DNA from 3 places in the Bradyrhizobium sp. ORS 278 genome. Region 2 is predicted to be linked to each of the others. Evidence: predicted binding sites of a transcription regulator. Region 2 holds the regulator's gene; each other region holds the start of a gene.
What was found. The regulator PhoB, encoded in region 2, activates phosphate uptake and scavenging genes when phosphate is short. The targets are predictions, from matches to a motif close to TGTCATNNANCTGTCAT.

Region 1 (7,750 bases), 1.4 Mb from region 2:
AATCACGAGATCATGATGCGCGGCACCTTCGCCAACATCCGCATCAAGAACTTCATGCTCAAGGGCGCCGACGGCAACATCCCCGAGGGCGGCCTGACCAAGCACTGGCCCGACGGCGAGCAGATGTCGATCTACGACGCCGCCATGAAGTACCAGGAAGAAGGCGTGCCACTGGTGGTGTTCGCCGGCGCCGAATATGGCAACGGCTCGTCGCGTGACTGGGCGGCCAAAGGCACCCGCCTGCTCGGCGTTCGCGCCGTGATCTGCCAGAGCTTCGAGCGCATCCATCGTTCGAACCTGGTCGGCATGGGTGTGCTTCCGCTCACCTTCCAGGAGGGCACGTCGTGGTCGTCGCTCGGCCTCAAGGGCGGCGAGAAGGTCACCATCAAGGGTCTCCAAGGTGATCTCAAGCCGCGCCAGACCCTGACCGCGGAGATTGTCTCGGCCGACGGTGCAGCGCAGCAGGTGCCGCTGCTCTGCCGGATCGATACGCTGGACGAGCTCGACTACTATCGCAACGGCGGCATCCTGCACTACGTGCTGCGCAAGCTGGCCGCTTAACCAAAGCGCCATGCGACAGTTTGGCTCACTCTGAAGTGAGTGGCGGGTGATGAAGGAGGCGGCCTATGACAAGGCCGCCTCCTTTGCATTTTCGGTCTGTTAACTACGAGGACGGCATCGCGTATGTGGAGACGCGCCAGGGCACAGCGGACGGTGGTCCAGACGGGACAGTGGCGATGAGTGGACAGATGTCGTGGTGGTCGCGCGCGGCGCTTTGTGTCTGTGCGGTCATTGCTTTCGTCCGGCCGGCCTCCGCCGACCCCCGTGCAGTGATCGAACTTTTCACCTCGCAGGGCTGCTCGTCCTGTCCGCCGGCCGACAAGGTGCTGGGCGAGCTCGCGAGAGATCCCAACATCATCGCGCTGTCCCTGCCGATCGACTACTGGGACTATCTCGGCTGGAAGGATACTCTGGCCGATTCCCGCTTCACCGCCCGTCAGCGCGCTTACTCGCGCGCGCGCGGCGACCGCGAGGTCTATACGCCCCAGGCCGTGGTCAACGGCTCGGTTCACGTCATCGGCAGCGACCGCGAGGCGATCGAAGGCGCGATCGAGGAGACCGCCCAGGCTGGCAACGCGATGTCGGTGCCGGTCCGGCTCTCCATCGAAGGGCAGGAGCTCACCGTCTCGGTGGCCGCGGCGACCGAGCATACTCTGCGCAAGCATGGCGAGGTCTGGGTCTGCTCCATCGCGCGCGCCGTTCCGATCCAGGTCGGGCGCGGCGAAAACAGCGGGCGGGAGCTGACCTACTACAATGTCGTTCGCAGTCTGCTGAAGCTCGGCGACTGGAACGGCACGTCGGTCAGCTGGAGTGTGCCGCTGGAGAAAATCGCCCGCGAGGGCGTCGATGGCGCGGTCGTCTATGTGCAGGACGGCAGCCGTGATCGCCCCGGTCCCATGCTCGGCGCCGCCTATTCCGAACTGCACTAGCGCTCGCGCCCCCGCCGCTAACAATCTGGATTTGAGCCGAGGCTGTCGACGGTTGTGAAAGCCGTTCGCTGAACGGACGACGCTTGCTGTCGCCAAAAAGCAAAAGGACCAACTCGCGTTGGCCCTTTGCCATTACTTGTGAATAGACCCGATCCTGACGACCCCGGGGGGCTGGGGGCTGAGGAATCCGGAACCGAAAGGACCGGGCCAACGCACACGAATCTTATGCCTAACGTCGGGGGCGCTCCCTGGGCGGAAAGACGGCGCGATTATGATTCCGCTAACGATCCCGTGACGCTGACGTGTTGCCGGAACCGCTTCTGTCGTTGGCGCAGCCGAACTTCAATAATGAAAACGGCCCCTTGCGGCTTCGTCCGGTTGGCGCGATCATGTCACAGAGATGACAGGAGGACACTCATGAACCTCACGCCGGAGGATGCCGATCCCAGCGAGAATCGCGCGGCGGCGCGTAGCGCGGCCGTGGCGCCCAACCGGGTGACGTTCGACAGGCTCGAGCTGAACCGCATCCTCAATCTGTACGGTCGCATGGTTGCCGACGGCGAGTGGCGGGACTACTCGATCGATTTCCTGCGCGACCGCGCCGTCTTCTCCGTCTTCCGCCGGGCCTCCGAGGTGCCGCTCTACCGCATCGAGAAGGACCCGCGTCTGGCGCGCAAGCAGGGCATGTACAGCGTGATCTCGGCGACCGGATTGATCCTGCGCCGCGGCCATGAGCTTGAGCGGGTGCTGCTGGCGATCGCGCCGAAGCCGGCGCTGGTTTGAGCGGGACGGTCCCTGCGCGAGCGACGCGCTCAAGCGGGAATGTCGCTGCTTCCGGCGCCGAGTGACAGCTGCATCATGACCGTATCCAGCCAGCGCCCGAACTTCAGGCCAACGCTCGGATGGGTGCCAATCATCTGGAAGCCGCAGGCGGTATGCAGCCCGACCGAGCCGGCATTGGCGGAGTCGCCGATCACGGCGATCATCTGGCGGAAGCCCTTCTCCTCGCACGCGGCGATCAGCTGCCGCATGAGCCGCATGCCGATGCCGCGGCGCTGGCTTGCCGGCGCCAGATAGATGGAATTCTCGACCGTGAAGCGATAGGCGGGGCGCGGCCGGTACGGCCCGGCATAGGCATAGCCCACCACCTGCCCATCCAGCACGGCGGCGAAATAGGGAAAGTCGCCGTCAGTCAGCGCCCGGAAGCGGCGGGTCATCTCGGCCAGATCAGGAGGGTCCAGCTCGAACGTGGCGGTGCCCTCGCGGACGGCTTGGCCGTAGATCGCGGTGATGGCGGAAAGGTCGGCTTCGGTGGTCGGGCGAATGTCGATGCTGGACATGTCCGGAACATACCAGCGCGCGAAAGCTGTTCAACCTCCGCCGAACAGGGCTCCGTTTTGTCGTGCAGAGATGCCGCCCAGGTGGAGCGGTGCGCTCGTCCGTCTCTCCTTCGTCATGGCTGGGCTTGTCCCGGCCATCCACGTCGTTCCGGCGCGCTGGGAACCACGTGGATGCCCGGGCCTTCGCCGCGCCGAAGCGGCTTCGGCCGCGCAGGCGGGACAAGCCCGGGCATGACGGAGCAAACCGATTGCCAGCATTGTTCGTCGAGACAGCCCCGCCGGGTGCACGGGTGTTCCCGAAAAGAAAAGCCCCGGCGGTGAGGCCGGGGCTTTGAATCGTCGCTCGTCTTACGAGCGAATGGATCAGTCGCGCTGTCCGAGCAGCTGCAGCAGCAGCGTGAACAGGTTGATGAAGTTCAGGTACAGCGACAGGGCGCCCGTGATCGCTGCGCGCTCGGCGATGTCGCCGCCCGCGGAGGCGTAGCCGTAGATGTACTCGTTCTTCAGGCGCTGCGTGTCCCAGGCGGTCAGGCCAGCGAACACGAACACGCCGATCACCGAGACGATGAACTGCAGCATCGAGCTCGCCAGGAACAGGTTCACGAGGCTCGCCAGCACGATGCCGATCAGACCCATGAACAGGAACGAGCCGAAGCCGGTCATGTCACGCTTGGTCGTGTAGCCGTACAGGCTGAGCGCACCGAACGTCGCCGCGGTGATGAAGAACACCCGCACGATCGAGGTGTGCGTGTACACCAGGAAGATCGACGACAGCGACACGCCCATCAAGGCCGAGAACACCCAGAACAGGAGCTGCGCGGTCGACGGCGCCAGGCGGTTGATGCCGGCCGAGATCGCGAACACCATGACCAGGGGAGCCAGGATGAACAGCCACTTCAGCGGGCTCACGAACATCGCGTAGCCGAACTGCGTCAGGTAGGCGTTTCCGAACTTGAACACGCCGGCCGCCGGATCTCCGGTCACGGCCGCCATGTAGACGCCGAGCGCCGCGAGGCCGGTGATGGCCAAGCCGATGCTCATGTAGTTGTAGATGCGCAGCATGTAGGCGCGCAGACCGGCGTCGACGGTCGCGGCATCAGCGCGCCCGGCCACCCGGCCAAAGGGTGAAGCATAGTTGCGGTTGAGGTCCGACATGGTCGAATTCCCGTTGGTTGCCCGGCAGCCCGGTCCTGGCAGGACCGTTGGCCGGTTCTCGAAAAACCCTATCTCACAGAAGCCGCCATCGATATTAAATTTGCTTCATCGGCAAATTCGCCATCTTTTGGCAGATGTCTTTGGCAGCTCTCTGAGCGCATCTCCTAAATGGGAAACTAGCATATTTGGCGCAAGCTTCCACGCGCGGCTGAATGTCGCTCCGCGCGCGTTTGAGCCGTGAAAAGCCCGTTAACCGTGCGGCATGAGCGCACAATTGCACTAAAGGTTCCTGAGAACCGTGGCCGGCTTCTGGTTGAGCGCCAGCAGTGTACCGGCGAGGCCGAGGCCCACGGTCACCACCAGGGCCGCCAGCACGACCAGCGCGGCGCTGCCGGCCTGCCAGACGAAGCTCAGGGTCATCAGCCGGGTCACGATCAGCCATGCCGAGACGGATCCGGCGATCACGCCGAACGCGGCGGTCGCAAAGCCGATCATGAGATATTCGAGCGCATAGGCGCCGAGCAGCCGCAGGCGTGTGGCGCCCAGCGTCTTCAGGATCACCGCGTCATAGACCCGATGACGATGGCCCGCGGCCAGCGCGCCGCCCAGGACCAGGATGGCCGAGATCAGCGTCACCGCGCTGGCGCCGCGGATCGCGAGCGCGAGGTTGGAGACGACGGAGCCGACGGTCTCCATGACCTCGCGCACCCGCACACTGGTCACCATCGGGAAGGCATCGGCCACCTTGCGGATGACGCGCGCATCCTCGGCGGCATCGGAGCGCGACTCGGTCAACGTGGCCACGTGGGTGTGGGGCGCGCCCTTGAAGGCGTTCGGCGAGAACACCAGCACGAAATTGATGCCGAGACCCTGCCAGTCGATCGTGCGCATGTTGCCGATCTTCGCGGTGATGTCGCGCCCGAGCACGTTGACGACGATGTCGTCACCGAGCCTGAGGCCGAGGCCGTCGGCGATCCGTTTCTCGATCGAGACCAGCGGCGGGCCGCTGTAGGTATCGCCCCACCATTCGCCCTCGACGATCTTCGATCCCTTCGGGATCTCGCCGGTATAGGTGAGGCCACGGTCGCTCTGCAGCACCCATTCGGTGTCCGCGGTCGCCTTGAGGTCCTCGGCGCGCACGCCGCGAGCGGAGACGATCCGGCCGCGCAGCATCGGCACGTCGTCGACCGTGGACTGCGGCGCCAGCTCCCTGAGGAAGTCACGGAAGCGGCTGGCCTGGCCGGAGGGCACGTCGACGAAGAAGAACGACGGGGCCTGCTCCGGCAGCTGCGCCAGGAACTGCCGCCGCAGATTGCCGTCGATCTGGGTGATCGTGACCAGCACCGCGAGCCCCAGTCCGAGCGACAGCACCACCGACGGCGTCAGCGCGCCAGGCCGGTAGATGTTGCTGACGGCGAGCCGCAGCATCGGGAAGCGGCTGCGCGGCAAGGCGCGCGCCACCGCCATCACAATGGCGGCGATGCCGCGCAACAGCACGAACACCAGCGCGGCGGCCACCACGAACACCGCGGCAATCTTCTTGTCGTAGGACAAGCCGACCACGACCGCGATCAGCAGCGCGACGGTGCCCGCGATCAACGCCAGATAGCTCCAGCGCGGCCGGTGCCATTCGGCGATGACCGCCTCGCGAAACAGCGCCGCCACCGGCACGTCGCGGACCCGCCCCAGCGGCCACAGGCCGAATGCGAGCGCGGTGAGGAGGCCGTAGAGGAAAGACAGCGCCAGCTCGTCGGGGTGGACGGCGGGGATCACCGGCAACGGCAGAATCTTGCCGAACAGGCCGACGATGACGAAAGGCAGCGCGGCGCCGGCGCAGAGTCCGATGATCGAACCGATCGTCGCCAGCACCATCACCTGGATCAGATAGATGCCGAACACGTCGCGGCTGGTGGCGCCGAGCGCCTTGAATGCCGCGATCACCTCGGTCCGGCGGTCGACGTGGCTTTTGACGGCGTTGGCAACGCCGACACCGCCGACCAGGAGTGCGGCGAGGCCGACCAGGGTCAGGAATTGCGTGAAGCGGCCGATGGTCCGCTCCAGCTGCGGCGAGGCGTTGCTGCGGCTTCGGATCTCCCATCCGGCCTGCGGCAGGGTCTCGCGCGTATCGGCGATGAGGGCGGCGGCGGCACGGTCGTCGGTGGCGTTGTCAGGCAACCGGACCCGGTAGGTCCAGCGCACCAGGCTGCCGGGCTGCAGCAGCGGCGTGGCACGCAAGCCCTCCTCGCTGATCAGGAAGCGCGGCCCGAGGCCGATTCCGCCCGACAGCTTGTCCGGTTCGGCCTGCAGCGCGCTGCGGATCTGGAAACGCACGGTGTCGATGTTGACGATGTCGCCGACCTTGATGTCGAGGCGGGCCAGCAATGCCGGGTCGGCGGCGGCGCCGAACACGCCGTCGCGTTCGGCGAGCACATCGGCGATCGGCAGATCGGGCCGAAGCTCGGCCTTGCCGAGCAGCGGGTAGGCATTATCGACCGCCTTGAGCTCGACCAGCGCCAGCTTGGAATCGCCCGCCCGGACCATGGCCCGCAACGTCGCCGCCAGTGACACCCGGCCGCGCGAGCGCAGGAAGGCGATCTCCTCCGGCTTGGCCTCGCGTTGAAACAGCGAGAACGCGACGTCGCCGCCGAGCAAGGTTCGGCCCTCGCGGACGAGGCCGTCATTGAGGCTCGCCGCCACCGAGCCGACGCCGGCGATGGCCAGCACGCCGAGCGCGATGCAGGCGATGAAGACATAGAAGCCGCGCAAACCGCCGCGCAGCTCACGAAGGGCGTAACGCGCCGGCAGCGCCGCCACGCGGCGGCCGGGGATCGGCTCGGCCATGGTGCTCATGCGTCGGCGGGCTCGTGGGCGCCGTCGGCTTCGATCCGGCCGGAGCGCAGTCGTACCACGCGGTCGCAGCGGTGGGCGAGACCGCTGTCATGAGTTACCAGCACCAGGGTCATGCCGCGCTCGGCATGCTTGGTGAAAAGGAGGTCGACAATCTGTCGTCCCGTCGCTTCGTCGAGATTGCCGGTCGGCTCGTCGGCCACGAGGATGGCCGGATCCGGCGCCAGCGCCCGGGCCAAAGCCACGCGCTGCTGCTCACCGCCCGACAGTTGCGTCGGGTAGTGCTGCAGCCGGTGGCCGAGCCCGACCGAATCCAGCTCGCGGGCGGCCCGCTCGGCGGCACCGGAATGACCGGCCAGCTCCAGCGGCACCGCGACGTTCTCCAGCGCGGTCATGGTCGGGATCAAATGAAAGGACTGGAAGACGATGCCGACCTGGCGGCCGCGGAACCGGGCCAGGGCGTCCTCGTCCAGGGCATTGAAAGCGGTGCCGTTGACCACCACCTCACCGCTGTCCGGACGTTCCAACCCCGCCATCACCATCAGCAGCGTGGACTTCCCCGATCCCGAGGGGCCGATCAGGCCGATCGTCTCGCCCTGTCCCACCCGCAGGCTGATGTCCTTGAGGATATGAACCCGCGCCGCGCCGGTGCCGAGCGAGAGGTTGACGTTCGAGATGGTAATGGTGTCCGGTGCTGTGCCGGCCAAACGTGAGGTTTCGATGAGACTGTCCATGGCTCGGTCATATGGCAACTCCGCAAGCCGGGTCGAGGGGCGCGGAGGCATCTTCGTGCACATACTCGTGTTGATGCTCGCCTTGATGACAGCCGGACCGGCGTTCGCGGGCACTGAGGCCGGCAAGCCGATCAAGCTGGTGGTGCTCGGCGATTCGCTGAGCGCCGGCCTCGGCCTGTCCGCC
Region 2 (7,750 bases):
GACGGCACGCGCGGGCGATGGGGGCAAGAACGCCGATCCCCAGGGAGAGCACGAAGGACACCGTAAAACCATCGCGCGGGGAAGGCCGGGATGTTCCGGCCAAACCTGTGGTGACTGCCGCCTGCTTTTTTCTTCTGCAGGCGGGCCATGGGGGCGGCAGGCTCCCGGCCTTCTCCGCGCCCTCTCGTGTTTCAAGGGGGACATGATCGATGCATCACCCGGGCACGATGTGCCGCGGGAAGGCAATGATTTGTCTGAGGCCTAGCGGTGAGATGGAAACTGTGAGCCACGCTCTCCGCTGTCGTCCCGGCCTTGAGCCGGGACCCATAACCCCAGGGAGTTGTTCGGGGCACGCGCTTGGACGAATCTCACCCGGCCACACCGGCCAGTGGCTATGGGTCCCGGCTCAAGGCCGGGACGACACTGAATCTGACGCGTGGGCTGGACCAACGAGACACGAATTGATGACGGCCGACCGTGACCCGCCCCGGCCGCATCCGGCGTGAGCACCGCTCTCCCAAGCCGCGTGCAGGAGCGTCATGGAACACCGCCAGATTGACCGTAGAAGTTCGGGTCGGAATCGAATTTTCAATATTTATCAATGCTTTGTGTCTGTCATCCAGCTGTCATTGAACCTTTATAAAAGCCACACTGAGGCCCCGTAAAGCGGCCCGGGAAGCGCAATCGGGTGCAAATGGCGCTTCGCTTCCCAAGCATGGAGACCAGCTATGAATTTCGTCAAAGCTATCGTCGCTGCCGGCTTGGTCGCCGCATCGACGTCGGCATTCGCTGCCGACATCACCGGCGCGGGCGCGACGTTCCCGTTCCCGATCTATTCGAAGTGGGCTGACGCCTACAAGAAGGAGACCGGCAACGGTCTGAACTACCAGTCGATCGGTTCCGGCGGCGGCATCAAGCAGATCCAGGCCAAGACCGTGACATTCGGCGCCACCGACGCGCCGCTCAAGGCCGAGCAGCTCGAGAAGGACGGCCTGGTGCAGTGGCCGCAGGTGATGGGCGGCATCGTGCCGGTCGTCAACCTCGAGGGCGTGAAGCCGGGCGAGATGGTGCTGGACGGCGAGACGCTCGCCAACATCTATCTCGGCAAGATCACCAAGTGGGATGACGCCGCGATCAAGAAGCTGAACCCCAGCGTCAAGCTGCCGAGCGATGCGATCGCCGTGGTCCGCCGTTCCGACGGCTCGGGCACGACCTTCAACTTCACCTATTATCTCTCCGAGGCCAGCGCCGACTGGAAGAGCAAGGTCGGCTCCAACACCGCCGTCGAGTGGCCGGTCGGCGTCGGCGCGAAAGGTAACGAGGGTGTGTCGGGCAACATCAGCCAGACCAAGAACTCGATCGGCTATGTCGAGTACGCCTATGCCAAGCAGAACAAGCTGACCTACACCGCGATGGTCAACAAGGCCGGCAAGACCGTGCAGCCGACCGTCGAGGCCTTCCAGGCTGCCGCTGCCAACGCCGACTGGGCCAAGGCTCCCGGCTATTACGTGATCCTGGCCAACCAGGCCGGCGACAAGTCCTGGCCGATGACGGCCGCGACCTTCATCCTGATGCACAAGGAGCCGACCGACAAGGCAGCCTCCGCCGAAGCGCTCAAGTTCTTCAAGTGGTCGTTCGAAAAGGGCGACAAGATGGCCGAGGAGCTCGACTACATCCCGATGCCCGACAGCGTCGTGAAGCTGATCGAGAAGACCTGGTCGTCGGACATCAAGAGCTGATCGTCGACGAACACCATTCCCCTCTCCCGGTCGCCGGGGGAGGGGACGCTACCGGGGTCAGGCGTGTCAAAACAACAGGGGGCAGAATTGGCAGAGATGGCGGTTCAGACCGAAGTCAGCGATATCGCGGCCGCTGCCGGGCCCTATGACCGGGCGCGCGCGCTCAGCGCCTTCAAGCTCGGCGACGTGACGTTCTACTGGATCACCCGCCTGTCGGCGATCTCGGTGCTGCTGATCCTCGGTGGCATCATCATCTCGCTCATCATCGGCGCTTGGCCGGCGATGAAGACCTACGGCTTCGAATTCCTCGTCACCAAGCGATGGGCGCCCTCGGCTGATCCGCCGGTGCTCGGCGCGCTCGGTCCGATCTACGGCACGCTGGTCACGTCTTTCATCGCCATGCTGATCGCCATTCCGGTGGGTCTCGGCGTTGCAATCTTTCTGACCGAGCTCTGCCCGCAATGGCTGCGCCGCCCGATCGGCATCGCCATCGAGCTGCTCGCCGGCATCCCTTCGATCATCTACGGCATGTGGGGCTTCTTCGTGCTGGGCCCGTTCCTGGCCTACACGTTCCAGCCGTTCATGATCAGCCTCTGCGCCAACATCCCGGTGCTGCAGGACATCTTCGCCGGTCCGCCGTCCTATCTCAGCCTTTTCAATGCCTCGCTGATCCTGGCGATCATGGTGCTGCCCTTCATCACGGCGATCTCGGTCGACGTCTTCAAGACGGTGCCGCCGGTGTTGAAGGAAGCCGCCTACGGTGTCGGTTGCACGACCTGGGAGGTCGTTCGCAGCGTCGTGATCCCCTACACCCGCGTCGGTGTCATCGGCGGCGTCATGCTGGCGCTCGGCCGGGCGCTCGGCGAGACCATGGCGGTGACCTTCATCATCGGCAACTCGTTCCGGATCTCGTCCTCGATCTTCGCGCCGGGCACGACGATCTCGGCCGCGATCGCCTCCGAGTTCCAGGAAAGCGACGGGCTGCATCAGTCGAGCCTGATCCTGCTCGGTCTCCTGCTGTTCGTTCTGACCTTCTTCGTGCTCGCGGCAGCCCGCCTGATGCTGATGCGGCTCGAGACCAAGGCGGGGAAATAAGCCCATGACTGCCGTCGACGTTCAGCCCGCACCCGTCAATCCGATCTACACCCGTCGGCGCCGTACGGACATCATGGTCCGCGGCCTGTGTTTCGCGGCCGCCGCGTTCGGCGTGACCTGGCTGGCTCTGATCCTGTTCACGCTGTTCTACAACGGCCTCGCCGGCCTCAGCCTGCAGGTTTTTACCGCCGACACCCCGCCGCCGGGATCCAGCGATGGTGGTCTGCGCAATGCCATCGTCGGCTCGGTCATCATGACCATCATCGGCGTCGGCATTGGCGCGCCGCTCGGCCTGTTCGCCGGCACCTATCTTGCCGAGTACGGCCGCAACGACAAGCTGACCTCGGTCATCCGTTTCATCAACGACATCCTGCTGTCGGCGCCTTCGATCATCATCGGCCTGTTCATCTATGGCGCCGTTGTCGTACCGATGGGCGGCTTCTCCGCCCTTGCCGGCTCGCTCGCGCTCGCGGTGATCGTGATCCCGGTCGTGCTGCGTACCACCGAGGACATGCTGCTGCTGGTTCCCAATCCCTTGCGCGAGGCGGCGTCCGCGCTCGGCCTGCCGCGCTCGCTGGTTATCCGCCGCATCGCCTATCGCGCCGCGCGCTCCGGCCTGATCACCGGTGTGCTGCTGGCGACCGCCCGCGTCGCCGGCGAGACCGCGCCGCTCCTGTTCACCGCGCTGTCGAACCAGTTCTGGAGCCTGAGCCTCAACAAGACGATGGCCAACCTGCCAGTGACCATCAACAACTTCGTCCAGAGCCCCTATGCCTACTGGAAGCAGCTGGCCTGGAGCGGCGCTCTTCTCATCACCTTGACCGTCCTGGCCCTGAACATCGGCGCGCGCATCCTTGGCGCCGAGAGGAGCTCGAAATGACCGACATGTCCGTCTCCGTGAGCAGCCCGACGGCCGCCATTCCTCCGAAGTCGCTGCCGGAGGCGCCGGCCAAAGTGACCGCGCGCAACCTCAACTTCTACTACGGCGACCACCACGCGCTGAAGAACATCAACCTCGCGCTCGGCACCAATCGGGTCACAGCGTTCATCGGCCCGTCCGGCTGCGGCAAGTCGACCCTGCTGCGCATCTTCAACCGGATGTACGACCTCTATCCGGGCCAGCGCGCGGTCGGCCAGCTGATGCTGGACAACACCAACATTCTCGACCCCAAGCTCGACCTCAACCTGCTGCGCGCGCGGGTCGGCATGGTGTTCCAGAAGCCGACGCCGTTCCCGATGACGATCTACGAGAACATCGCCTTCGGCATCCGCCTCTATGAGAAGATCTCGAAGTCCGAGATGGACGACCGCGTCGAGAAGGCGCTGCGCGGCGGCGCATTGTGGAACGAGGTCAAGGACAAGCTGAACGCCTCCGGCCTGTCGTTGTCCGGCGGCCAGCAGCAGCGCCTGTGCATCGCCCGCACGGTCGCCGTGCGTCCAGAGGTCATCCTGTTCGACGAGCCGTGCTCGGCGCTCGACCCGATTTCCACCGCCAAGGTCGAGGAGCTGATCCAGGAGCTCTCGGAGAACTATACGATCGCGATCGTGACTCATAACATGCAGCAGGCGGCGCGCGTCTCCGACAAGACCGCCTTCATGTATCTCGGCGAGTTGATCGAGTTCGACGACACCAGCAAGATATTCACCTCGCCGAGCGATCGGCGGACCCAGGATTACATCACCGGCCGGTTCGGCTGACGCCGACAGCAATGCCCTCAGGAGATCATCATGGCCAGTGAACATACCGCCAAGGCGTTCGACAGCGATCTGCAGGATCTGACCCGCCTGGTGGCGGAGATGGGCGGCCTTGCCGAACGGCTGATCGTCGATTCCGTCGACGCGCTGGTGCGGCGCGACGTGGCGCTCGGCCAGAAGGTGGTCGCCGGTGACGCGGAGGTCGACAAGCTGCAGCGCGTCATCGAGGAGCGCGCGGTGCTCACGATCGCCCGCCGCCAGCCGATGGCCGTCGACCTGCGCGAGATCGTCGGTGCGATGCGCGTCGCCACCGATCTGGAGCGGATCGGCGACCTCGCCAAGAACATCGGCAAGCGCGTCGCCGCGCTGGAGAGCGACTTTCATCCGCTGAAGCTGATCCGCGGCCTGGAGCACATGACCGACCTCGTTCAGTCGCAGGTCAAGACGGTGCTGGATGCCTATGCGGCGCACGATTTGCCGGCGGCTATGACGGTGTGGAAAGGCGACGAGGAGGTCGACGCGATCTGCACCTCGCTGTTCCGCGAGCTCCTCACCTACATGATGGAAGACCCGCGCAACATCTCGTTCTGCATCCATCTGATGTTCTGCGCCAAGAACATCGAGCGGATGGGCGATCACGCCACCAACATCGCCGAGACGGTGTTCTATATGATCGAGGGCCAGCAGATCATGGACAAGCGCCCCAAGGGCGACATGACCAGTTTTGCGACCACGATCCCCGGCAACTGAGAAAGACGATTCCGACATGGGCGCGCGAATTCTGGTGGTTGAGGACGAGGAGGCGCTGACGACGCTGCTGCGCTACAACCTCGAAGCCGAAGGCTACGAGGTCGAGACCGTGGCGCGCGGCGACGAGGCCGACACGCGGCTGAAGGAGCGCATTCCCGATCTGGTCGTGCTCGACTGGATGCTGCCGGGCCTCTCAGGGATCGAGCTGTGCCGGCGGCTGCGGGCGCGGTCCGAGACCAAGCAGCTGCCGATCATCATGCTGACGGCGCGCGGCGAGGAGAGCGAGCGCGTGCGCGGTCTTGCGACCGGCGCCGATGACTACATCGTCAAGCCGTTCTCGGTGCCGGAGCTCTTGGCGCGTGTGAAGGGCCTGCTGCGGCGCGCCAGCCCGGAGCGGCTGGCGACCGTGCTGTCCTATGGCGACATCGAGCTCGATCGCGAGAAGCGCCGCGTGGCGCGGTCGGGCCGGCCGATCGATCTCGGCCCGACCGAATATCGCCTGCTCGAGTTCTTCCTGGAGCATCCCGGCCGCGTGTTCAGCCGCGAGCAGCTGCTCGACAGCGTCTGGGGCCGCGACATCTATATCGACGAGCGCACGGTCGACGTCCACATCGGCCGGCTGCGCAAGCTGCTCAATCCCGGCCGCGAGCAGGATCCGATCCGCACCGTCCGCGGCGCCGGCTATGCGCTCGACGACCGGTTCGCCAAGTCTGAGCAGGCCTGATCGCGCGGTCTGCGCGGTCACGCCGCTGCCGTCTTGATCATGTGTGATGGCGTTCCCATCATCATGGTCGGGCCTCGGCAGACACAATGATCAAGACGCTCGCCATCTTTTTGACGTTGTTGCTCGCGGCTGCGACTAGCGCCGCGGCCGCCGAGCTCGAGGAGGCCGTCGCCGCGGCGGCGAATGGACAGCCCGCGGTGGCGTTGCGAAGGCTCCAGCCGCTCGCCGTCAAGGGCGACGCGCGGGCACAATTCGATGTCGGCTTCATGCAGGCCTTCGGCGTCGGCGTCGCGCGCAACCAGACGGAGGCGCTGGTCTGGTACCGCAAGGCCGCCGATCAGGGGCTCGCCATCGCCCAGCATTATCTGGGCATCGCCTATTTCAACGGCGAAGGCGCCGCTCGCGATCACGGCGAAGCCGCGCGCTGGTTCAACCGCGCCGCCGCCCAAGGCTTCGCCCAATCGCAATACATGCTCGGCCTGATGATGCTCGACGGCCGGGTCATGTCCCAGGATGTCGTGCAGGGTTATGCCTGGCTGGTGATGGCCGGCCGCAACGGCGTAAGGTCGGCCGGCCGCGAGATCCAGCGTATCAAGCTTAGCGACGCACAGCGGCGTCAGGCCGAGCAGATCATCGCGGCGTGGAGGCCGAAGCCGGAAGCGGCGGATGCCGGCATTGCCAATCCGCGCCCCGAGCAGCTGCTCGGCCTCGACCGGCACTTCGGTGATGTCGTCGATCCCACCTCCTGGCCGGCATCGTCGATCGGTGTCGTGACCCAGGCGCAATACAGCACGGGAGGCTCGTGTACCGGCACCTTGGTGGCTCCCCGCGTCGTGCTGACGGCGGCGCACTGCGTCTTCAACGGTCTGGCTCAGGTGAGTCCGGGCAATGTCCATTTTCTGGCGGGCCTGAACAAAGGCACCCCCGCCGCCTCCTCAGTCGCCGACAAGCTGATTGTCGCGCCGGACTTCATCCCGACTCAGCACGACCAATGGTCGGCCGACCGTTCGCCGGCGGATTGGGCGCTGATCATCCTGAAGGATGCGCTGCCGTCCAGGCCGGTGGCGGTAAGGGCCGTGAGCCGCGACGAGCTTGCGGCCGCGACCCAGGCGGGCACGATCTCCGAGATCGGCTACGGCCAGGAGCGGCGCTATTCGCCGACCGGCCAGCGCAATTGCAGCGCCGGCATGACCAAGGATGCGAAGCTGCTGACCGTCCATTGCCTCGCCAATTTCGGCTATTCGGGCTCCCCGATTCTCGCCGAGATCAACGGCGAACCGGTCGTGGTCGGCATCTTCTCGGCGTTCCACGAAGAGACGAGGCTGATGTTCGCCGCGCCTGCAAGCCAGTTCGAGGCGACCGTGCGGCGCGAGATCGCGGCGCAGAGCGCCTCGGCGCGGTGAGAGGAGGGCGGGGAGGGAAAGAGTTGGACATGGGCTGGTCAATGTTTGTGCGTGACCGGATAGCGGATTGCCAAGGGAATGCGGTGAACCTCGGCCGCGCGGACCCCGGGGGGGTGATTTGCAAGTGATTTGAGCGCGGCGACGCAAGCCTTGCCTTTTGGCGCGGGTCTTGCTCTCCTGTCCGAGTATGACGATTTTGCCAATTGATCATCCTCGGCCGGCCGCCTCGATCCCGGTTCGGCTCCGCGGGGACGGCGCACGAAATGCCGTGCTTATGGCCGGCCTCGTGCTCGCCAATGCGCTGGCCTGGGCCTGGGCGTTTCTGCTTTACGCCGATCGCCCGG
Region 3 (7,750 bases), 3.7 Mb from region 2:
CTGGCGACCTCGGCGGCGCTGTCGGTCGGCCTGGGCGCGATGACGTGGCTGATCCTGGCGCTGGCGCGCAGCTTCACCGGCAACTCCGTGGCAGCGGCGGGCTAGCACGTGCGCAACCGGATTCTCTTCACGCTTCAATTTCTGTTCACGCTGCTCGTCGCTGCGTTTCTGGCGGTGCCTGCCGGACTCTCGATTGCCGCGGGCGTGACGGTGAGTTACTTCCGCGGCCTTCAGTCGGGTGTGACCCTGCAATGGGTCGCCCAGGTCTGGGAGCTCTACGCCGGAACGATCCTGGCCTCGATCATGATTGCGCTGGGCACGCTCGCGGTCACGCTCGTGGTCGGCGTGCCCGCCGCCTACGCCCTGTATGTCCGTGGCGGGCGGCTGGCGCGCCTGATCGAGGAGATCATCACGCTGCCGCTCGCCATTCCCGGGCTCGCGATCGCGCTGGCGCTGCTGCTCACCTATGGCGGCTTCGGCAGCTTCCGCCGCTCGTGGCTGTTCATCCTGGCAGGGCACGTGATCTTCACCATGCCGTTCATGGTCCGCTCGGTGATGGCGGTGTTCGCGACCATCGATGTCAAATCCCTCGACGAAGGTGCTGCCTCCGTCGGCGCGCCACCGTGGCGCCGTTTCGTCGATGTCATCGTGCCCAATGCCGCGCCGGGAATCCTGGCCGGCAGCCTGATGGTGGTGACGCTGTCGCTCGGCGAGTTCAACCTGACCTGGATGCTGCACACGCCGCTCACCAAGACATTGCCGGTTGGCCTTGCCGACAGCTACGCATCGATGCGGCTCGAGGTCGCCTCGGCCTATACGCTGATCTTCTTCGTCATGATCATCCCGCTGCTGGTGGCCATGCAATGGATCGGCGAAAGAGGACAATCACGGTGAACATGATGACCCGGCACGGCGCCGCGCTGAAGGTGGAGAATTGCGGCAAGACCTTCGCCGACGGGACCTGCGCGCTGGCGCGCGCGACCCTCGATATCGCCCAGAGCGAGACGCTGGTGCTGCTCGGGCCGTCCGGTTGCGGCAAGACCACGCTGCTGCGGATCGTCGCCGGCCTCGAGACACCGGACAGCGGCGGTCGTGTGCTGTTCGACGGCAAGGATCTCACGCGCCAGCCGATCGAGAAGCGCAATGTCGGCATGGTGTTCCAGTCCTACGCGCTGTTCCCGAACATGAGCGTCGCCGGCAACATCGGTTACGGGCTGAAGCTCCGCGGCCTGTCGAAGGCCGAGCGCGCGGCGCGCGTGGCCGAGCTCGTCGCGCTGACGAATCTCGGGGGTCTGGAGGACCGGCGCATCGACCAGCTCTCCGGTGGACAGCGCCAGCGGGTTGCGCTCGCGCGCGCGGTTGCGATCCGGCCGAGCGTGCTGCTGCTGGACGAGCCGTTGACGGCGCTCGACGCGGCGCTGCGCGAGCGCCTGCGCGGCGAGCTCAACGACCTCCTGCGCAAGCTCGGCATCACCGCGATCTATGTAACCCATGACCAGGCGGAGGCGATGGAGCTCGGCGACCGCATCGTGGTCATGCGCAAGGGGTCCATTGCGCAGGTCGGCACGCCGCGCGAGATCTACTTCACGCCGGCCAACCGCTTCGTCGCCGAATTCGTCGGGGCCGCGAATATCATCGAGGCGCCGATCGAGAGCGGCACGCTGATCCTGCCCGGAGGCCGGGTGCCGGTGAGCGGACGAGATGCGATGAGCAGGGCGGTCGCGATGGTCCGCCCCGAGACCATCATGCTGGCCGATGCCGCGACGGCTGACCTTGCGGGCACCGTCGACAGCGTTCGTTTCGCCGGAGATCGGCAGCGCATCATCGTGCGTGATGCGGCGTCGGTTCCGCTGGCGGTGGATGCGCCGAATACGTTCACGGCCAGCGCCGGCGAGCGCGTGGGGCTTTCGATTCCACCGGCGGCCATTCGCCTGCTTCCTGACGAAGGCTGACGCCATGACAAAGCCCCCCGTCACCATCGCCCAGATTTCTGACCTGCACATCAAGGCGCCCGGGCGTCTCGCCTATCGCCGTGTCGACACCGCGCAGGCGCTATCCCGCTGCATCACGGAACTCAACCGGTTCGCGCCCCGAATCGACCTCGTCGTGATCTCGGGCGATCTGGCCGACACGCCGTCCGCCGACGAGTACACTCATCTGAAGACCCTGCTGGAGGCGTTGCAGCTTCCGTTCGTCGCGATCCCCGGCAACCACGATTCGCGCGAGCTGATGCGCGCTGCATTCCCCGACCATGCGTACGAAACGGCGTCGGGTGCGCTCAACCGGCACGTCCAACTGGCCGAGCTCGATCTGCTGCTGCTCGACTCCAGTGTGCCGGGCCAACCGCACGGTGAGCTCGATGCGCACAGCCTTGGCTGGCTGGAAACCATGCTTGCTGCCAGCTCCGACCGACCGGCGCTGCTGTTCCTGCATCACCCGCCCTTCGCCGCCGGCATCTGGCACATGGACCGGCAGAATCTGCGCAATGCCGACGAGCTCGCCGCTATCGTGCGGCGCCATCCGCGGGTGCAACTGATCGGCTGCGGCCACGTTCACCGCGCCGCGCTGACGCGCTTTGCCGGCGTTCCCTGCACGATCTGCCCGGCGCCGAACCATGCCGTCGATCTCGACCTCGCCATGTTCCGCACGCCGGCCTTCAAGGTCGAGCCGCAGGCGTTTCATCTACACGCCTGGTTTGCCGGGCCGGAGTTCGGAACGATCGTGACTCATCAGGTCCCGATCGGCGACTTCGAGGGGCCGCACCCGTTCTTCAATCCGGATGGGACGTTGATCGACTGATTGGCGGTTCGAGCCGCGCCGCGGACGCCGATCAGCCTTCCACCTCGAAGGTCACGCGCTCCGCGGCAAAGCGCGAGCGCTTGCTGACCAGTGGGGTGCCGTCGGCGTCGATGTCGGTGCTGTCCACGACCAGCACGGGGCGCCCCAACGCGAGGTCGAGTCGCGCGGCGTCGCCGGCGTCGGCGATCGCAGCCGTGATACGGGTCCCGCCGCGGCGATAGTCGCGGATGCCGTAATGCGCCAGCAGGGCCGTCATCGAGCGGACCGCGGCAAAGATGCCCCCCGCGTCCGGAAACCGCTCGGCTGACAGAAAAGACGTGCTGACGCAGATCGGCGTCTTGTCGGCGAAGCGCAGCGCCTCGATGCGGATGAGAGGCGCGCCGGTCTTCAATCCCAACGCGCGCGCGAGCTCGCGCGTCGCCGGCTCCTCGGATGCCGCGATCAACTGTCCGCGCGGCTCGCGGCCGCCGGCGCCGACGATCTCGGAGAAGCGCGTGCGCGAACGCAGCGGATAGGACAAGCGAGGGGCCTCGACATAGGTCCCGCTGCCGCGCTCGGCGCGCACCAGTCCGCGTTCGGCCAGGGTCGCGAGCGCGCGGCGGACGGTGTGGCGGTTGACACGATAGCTCTCTGCGATCTCGGTCTCGCCGGGCAGCCGTGTTCCCGCCGGGAAGCGACCTTCGGCGATCTCGCGCTCGATGCCGTCGGCGACGCGCCGCCACAGTGCCACGCCAGATCCGGCGTCCTCAATGCTCATCGCGGCTCCAACCAGCGGCTGCCGAAAATCACAGCCATGTCATCAAACAGTCATGGCGCTCTCTTATCAAGTTGTCTATTATCATAGACAACTTGAGCCGGGCAAGATCGGAACGGGCGATGAGCGGTGACACGGCGTTGCAGGAGAGGCGGAAGGGAGCGATGCGCGTGCTCGCGCATGTTCCTTCTGCTGACATCGGGACGCGAATGGCTGAAGTGACGGTGCCGCCGCATCGGGAGCTCCGGGCCGCCGAGAGCGGTCTGGTCATGGTGCGCGGCCGTGTCGGCGGCGATGGCGCGCCGTTCAATCTGGGCGAGGCGACCGTGTCCCGTGCGGCCATCCGGCTCGACAGCGGCGAGGTCGGTTTCGGCTATGTGCTCGGGCGTGACAGCGACAAGGCGCGGCTGATCGCGCTGTGCGATGCGCTGCTGCAGTCGCCTGAGCATGCCCAGGCAATTGAGACCAAGGTTGTGGCTCCCCTGCGCGCGCAGCTGCGGGCGGATCAGCAGCGGAGCGCAGCGGAGGCCGCGGCTACGCGCGTCGATTTCTACACCATGGTGCGGGGAGAAGGCTGATGGCGGCGACGACGACCGAACTGCAGCCCGGGTTCGCCGACAAGGTGCTGTCGGCGCAGTCGATTTTTCGCACGGTGATGGAGGCGATGGCGCGTCCGGGGCAGGTGATGACGATCGACGGCGACGTCGGCCGTCCGCCGTCGATGATGGCGGGTGTCGCGGCTGTCGCGCTGACCCTGTTGGATCAGGACACGCCGGTCTGGCTGGATCAGGCCTTCGCGCGCGCGGCTGATGTCGGTGCCTGGCTGAAGTTTCACACCGGCGCGCCGATCGTCTCGCAGCCGGACGCAGCGAGCTTCGCGCTGATCGCAGAGCCCGGCGCCCTGCCGGATCTGGCCTCGTTCGCGCTGGGGACGGCCGAGTATCCCGATCGCTCGACCACGCTGATCATGCAGGTGCCGAGCCTGGCTGCAGGCGAGTCGTTTCGCCTGCGTGGTCCGGGCATTGACGGCACGACGGCGTTGACGGCCACGCTCGCGCCAGCCGACCTGTTCGCGCGGCTGTCGATGAATCAGGCGCTGTTTCCGCGCGGCATCGACGTGATCCTGGTCGATGATCGCTCGCTGGTCGCAATCCCGCGCACGACGCGCCTCGCAGCCTCGGGAGTCTGACCATGTATGTAGCGGTGAAGGGTGGCGAGCGCGCCATCGAGAATGCGCACCGGCTGCTGGCGCATGAGCGTCGCGGCGACCGCAGCGTGCCGGAGCTGTCGCTGTCGCAGATCTCCGAGCAGCTCGGGCTCGCGGTCGATCGCGTCATGAGCGAGGGCTCGCTGTATGACCGCGAGCTGGCGGCACTCGCGATCAAACAGGCGCGCGGCGATCTGATCGAGGCGATCTTTCTGGTGCGTGCCTTCCGCGCGACCTTGCCGCGCTTCGGTGCGACCGAGCCGGTCAATACCGGCGGGATGCGCGTGCAGCGGCGGGTCTCGTCCACCTTCAAGGACATTCCCGGCGGGCAGGTGCTGGGACCGACTTTCGACTACACGCATCGGCTGCTCGACCCGGGCCTGGCACAAGGCGGCGATCCGGAAAATCCGGCCCTCGCTGCAACGTCCGATGTCCCGATGCCGCGCGTGACCGATATCCTCGGTCAGGACGGACTGATCGAGCCGTCTCCCGCAGCGGAGGCCGATGCGCCGGTCGGCGATCTCACGCGCGATCCCCTGAGCTTTCCGGCCGGTCGCGATCTGCGGCTGCAGAATCTGGCGCGCGGCGACGAGGGCTTCCTGCTCGCGCTGGGCTACTCGACCCAGCGCGGCTACGGCCGCAATCATCCCTTCGCAGGCGAGATCCGCTTCGGCGAGGTCGAGGTAGAGTTCTTTGCTGAGGAGATCGGCTTCGCAGTGCCGCTCGGATCGATCGAGTTGACCGAATGCCAGATGGTCAATCAGTTCAAGGGCTCGGCCACCGAGCCGCCGTGTTTCACGCGCGGTTACGGGCTGGCGTTCGGCCAGAGCGAGCGCAAGACGATGTCGATGGCGCTGGTCGATCGCGCGCTGCGCGCGCGCGAACTCGGTGAGGACGTCATCGCGCCGGCGCAGGACGAGGAGTTCGTGATGTCGCACTCCGACAACGTCCAAGCGACCGGCTTCGTCGAGCATCTCAAGCTGCCGCACTACGTCGACTTCCAGTCCGAACTCGGCCTGCTGCGAAAACTGCGTCAGGAATTTGCCGACGCCAATGCCGCTCCCGCGATGAAGGAGGCTGCGGAATGAACGCGCCGACCTACAACTTCGCCTATCTCGACGAGCAGACCAAGCGGATGATCCGCCGCGCGATCCTGAAGGCGATCGCGATCCCGGGCTACCAGGTGCCGTTCGCGAGCCGCGAGATGCCGATGCCCTATGGCTGGGGCACCGGCGGCGTCCAGGTCACCGCGGCCATCCTCGGTCCCGACGACGTGCTCAAGGTGATCGATCAGGGCTCGGACGACACCACCAATGCGATCTCGATCCGTAAGTTCTTCGCCAAGACCGCGGGCGTCGCGACCACGACGTCGACGGATGCTGCGACCGTGATCCAGACCCGCCACCGCATTCCCGAGGCGCCGCTGCGCGCGGGACAGGTGCTGGTGTATCAGGTGCCGATCCCGGAGCCGCTGCGGTTCCTCGAACCGCGCGAGACCGAGACGCGGCGCATGCATGCGTTGGCCGAATATGGTCTGATGCACGTCAAGCTGTATGAGGACATTGCACGCTTCGGCCACATCGCGACCTCCTATGCCTATCCGGTCAAGGTCAATGCGCGCTATGTAATGGACCCGTCGCCGACGCCGAAGTTCGACAATCCCAAGATGGACAATTGCCCGGCCTTGCAATTGTTCGGTGCCGGCCGCGAAAAGCGCATCTACGCTATTCCGCCTTATACGTCGGTGGTGTCGCTCGATTTCGAGGACCATCCGTTCACGCGCTACAAGTTCGATGCGCCCTGTGCGCTGTGTGGAGCGGAAGATTCTTATCTCGACGAGATCGTGACCAACAACAAGGGCAGCCGGATGTACGTCTGCTCCGATACCGACTATTGCGAGGGCCGCCAGGCGGCCGGACATTGCGGCACCGAGAGCGCCGCTCCGCACAAGGAGGCGGCCCATGGCTGAGGTGACCGGCGCATCGGATCAGCCGCTGCTCGCCGCCGAGGGGCTGACCAAGAGCTATGGCCGTCTCGCGGCCTGCCGCGACGTATCCTTCGTGCTCTATCCCGGCGAGGTGCTCGCGATCGTCGGTGAATCCGGCTCGGGCAAATCGACGCTGCTGCAGATGCTGTCGGCCCAGCTCGCGCCGAGCGGCGGCCGCGTTTCGTATCGGATGCGCGACGGCGTGCTGCGCGATCTCGCTGAGCTCGGTGAGGCCGAGCGCCGCTTCCTGTTTCGCACCGACTGGGGCTATGTGCATCAGGACCCGGCCCAGGGCTTGCGCATGGCGGTCTCCGCCGGTGCCAATGTCGGCGAGCGGCTGATGGCGGTCGGCTGGAACAACTACGGTCGTATCCGGCAGACGGCGTCGTCCTGGCTCGAGCGTGTCGAGATCGACGTTGCGCGGATCGACGATGCGCCGCGGACCTATTCCGGCGGCATGCGGCAGCGGCTGCAGATCGCGCGCAATCTGGTCACCGAGCCGAGACTGGTGTTCATGGATGAGCCGACCGGCGGACTCGACGTCTCGGTGCAGGCGCGGCTGCTCGACCTGATGCGCAGCCTCGTCAACGAGCTCGGCCTCGCCGCGATTGTCGTCACGCACGACCTTGCCGTGGCGCGGCTGTTGTCCCATCGTGTGATGGTCATGAAGGAGGGGCGGGTGATCGAGACCGGCCTGACCGACCAGGTGCTCGATGATCCGCGAGAGCCCTACACACAGCTTCTCGTCTCCTCGATCCTGCCGCCATGAGCCCGATGACCATGACCGTGATGCTCGACGTCGACAATGCCCGGAAGACCTTCACCATGCACCTGCAGGGCGGCATCTCGCTGCCGGTGGTGCAGGGCGTCTCGTTCCAGGTCGCGGCCGGCGAATGCGTCGTGCTGTCCGGCCCGTCGGGGGCGGGCAAGTCGTCGATCCTGAAGATGATCTTCGGCAACTATCGCTGCGACGGCGGCCGCATCAGCGTCCGTCACCAGGGCG

Region 1: a site for PhoB is predicted at 1,880-1,896, ahead of BRADO_RS01875 (DUF2794 domain-containing protein). Genes of this name have one in related genera too.
Region 3: a site for PhoB is predicted at 3,594-3,610, ahead of phnF (phosphonate metabolism transcriptional regulator PhnF). Genes of this name have one in related genera too.

The regions. Positions count from the first base shown of each region.
Region 1 is NC_009445.1:399,108-406,857, forward strand. Features, by position in the region: gene acnA (aconitate hydratase AcnA) at 1-561, shown strand, start outside; gene BRADO_RS01870 (thioredoxin family protein) at 750-1,490, shown strand; gene BRADO_RS01875 (DUF2794 domain-containing protein) at 1,908-2,273, shown strand; gene BRADO_RS01880 (GNAT family N-acetyltransferase) at 2,303-2,830, opposite strand; gene BRADO_RS01885 (Bax inhibitor-1/YccA family protein) at 3,194-3,985, opposite strand; gene BRADO_RS01890 (ABC transporter permease) at 4,265-6,835, opposite strand; gene BRADO_RS01895 (ABC transporter ATP-binding protein) at 6,832-7,566, opposite strand; gene BRADO_RS01900 (arylesterase) at 7,622-7,750, shown strand, end outside.
Region 2 is NC_009445.1:1,790,420-1,798,169, forward strand. Features, by position in the region: gene pstS (phosphate ABC transporter substrate-binding protein PstS) at 729-1,739, shown strand; gene pstC (phosphate ABC transporter permease subunit PstC) at 1,836-2,834, shown strand; gene pstA (phosphate ABC transporter permease PstA) at 2,839-3,714, shown strand; gene pstB (phosphate ABC transporter ATP-binding protein PstB) at 3,711-4,532, shown strand; gene phoU (phosphate signaling complex protein PhoU) at 4,563-5,279, shown strand; gene phoB (phosphate regulon transcriptional regulator PhoB) at 5,296-6,003, shown strand; gene BRADO_RS07905 (trypsin-like serine protease) at 6,090-7,406, shown strand; gene BRADO_RS07910 (HoxN/HupN/NixA family nickel/cobalt transporter) at 7,594-7,750, shown strand, end outside.
Region 3 is NC_009445.1:5,560,228-5,567,977, reverse strand. Features, by position in the region: gene BRADO_RS24910 (ABC transporter permease) at 1-105, shown strand, start outside; gene BRADO_RS24905 (ABC transporter permease) at 109-894, shown strand; gene BRADO_RS24900 (ABC transporter ATP-binding protein) at 897-1,952, shown strand; gene BRADO_RS24895 (phosphodiesterase) at 1,957-2,799, shown strand; gene phnF (phosphonate metabolism transcriptional regulator PhnF) at 2,831-3,556, opposite strand; gene phnG (phosphonate C-P lyase system protein PhnG) at 3,676-4,131, shown strand; gene phnH (phosphonate C-P lyase system protein PhnH) at 4,131-4,742, shown strand; gene BRADO_RS24875 (carbon-phosphorus lyase complex subunit PhnI) at 4,745-5,848, shown strand; gene BRADO_RS24870 (alpha-D-ribose 1-methylphosphonate 5-phosphate C-P-lyase PhnJ) at 5,845-6,729, shown strand; gene phnK (phosphonate C-P lyase system protein PhnK) at 6,722-7,516, shown strand; gene phnL (phosphonate C-P lyase system protein PhnL) at 7,528-7,750, shown strand, end outside.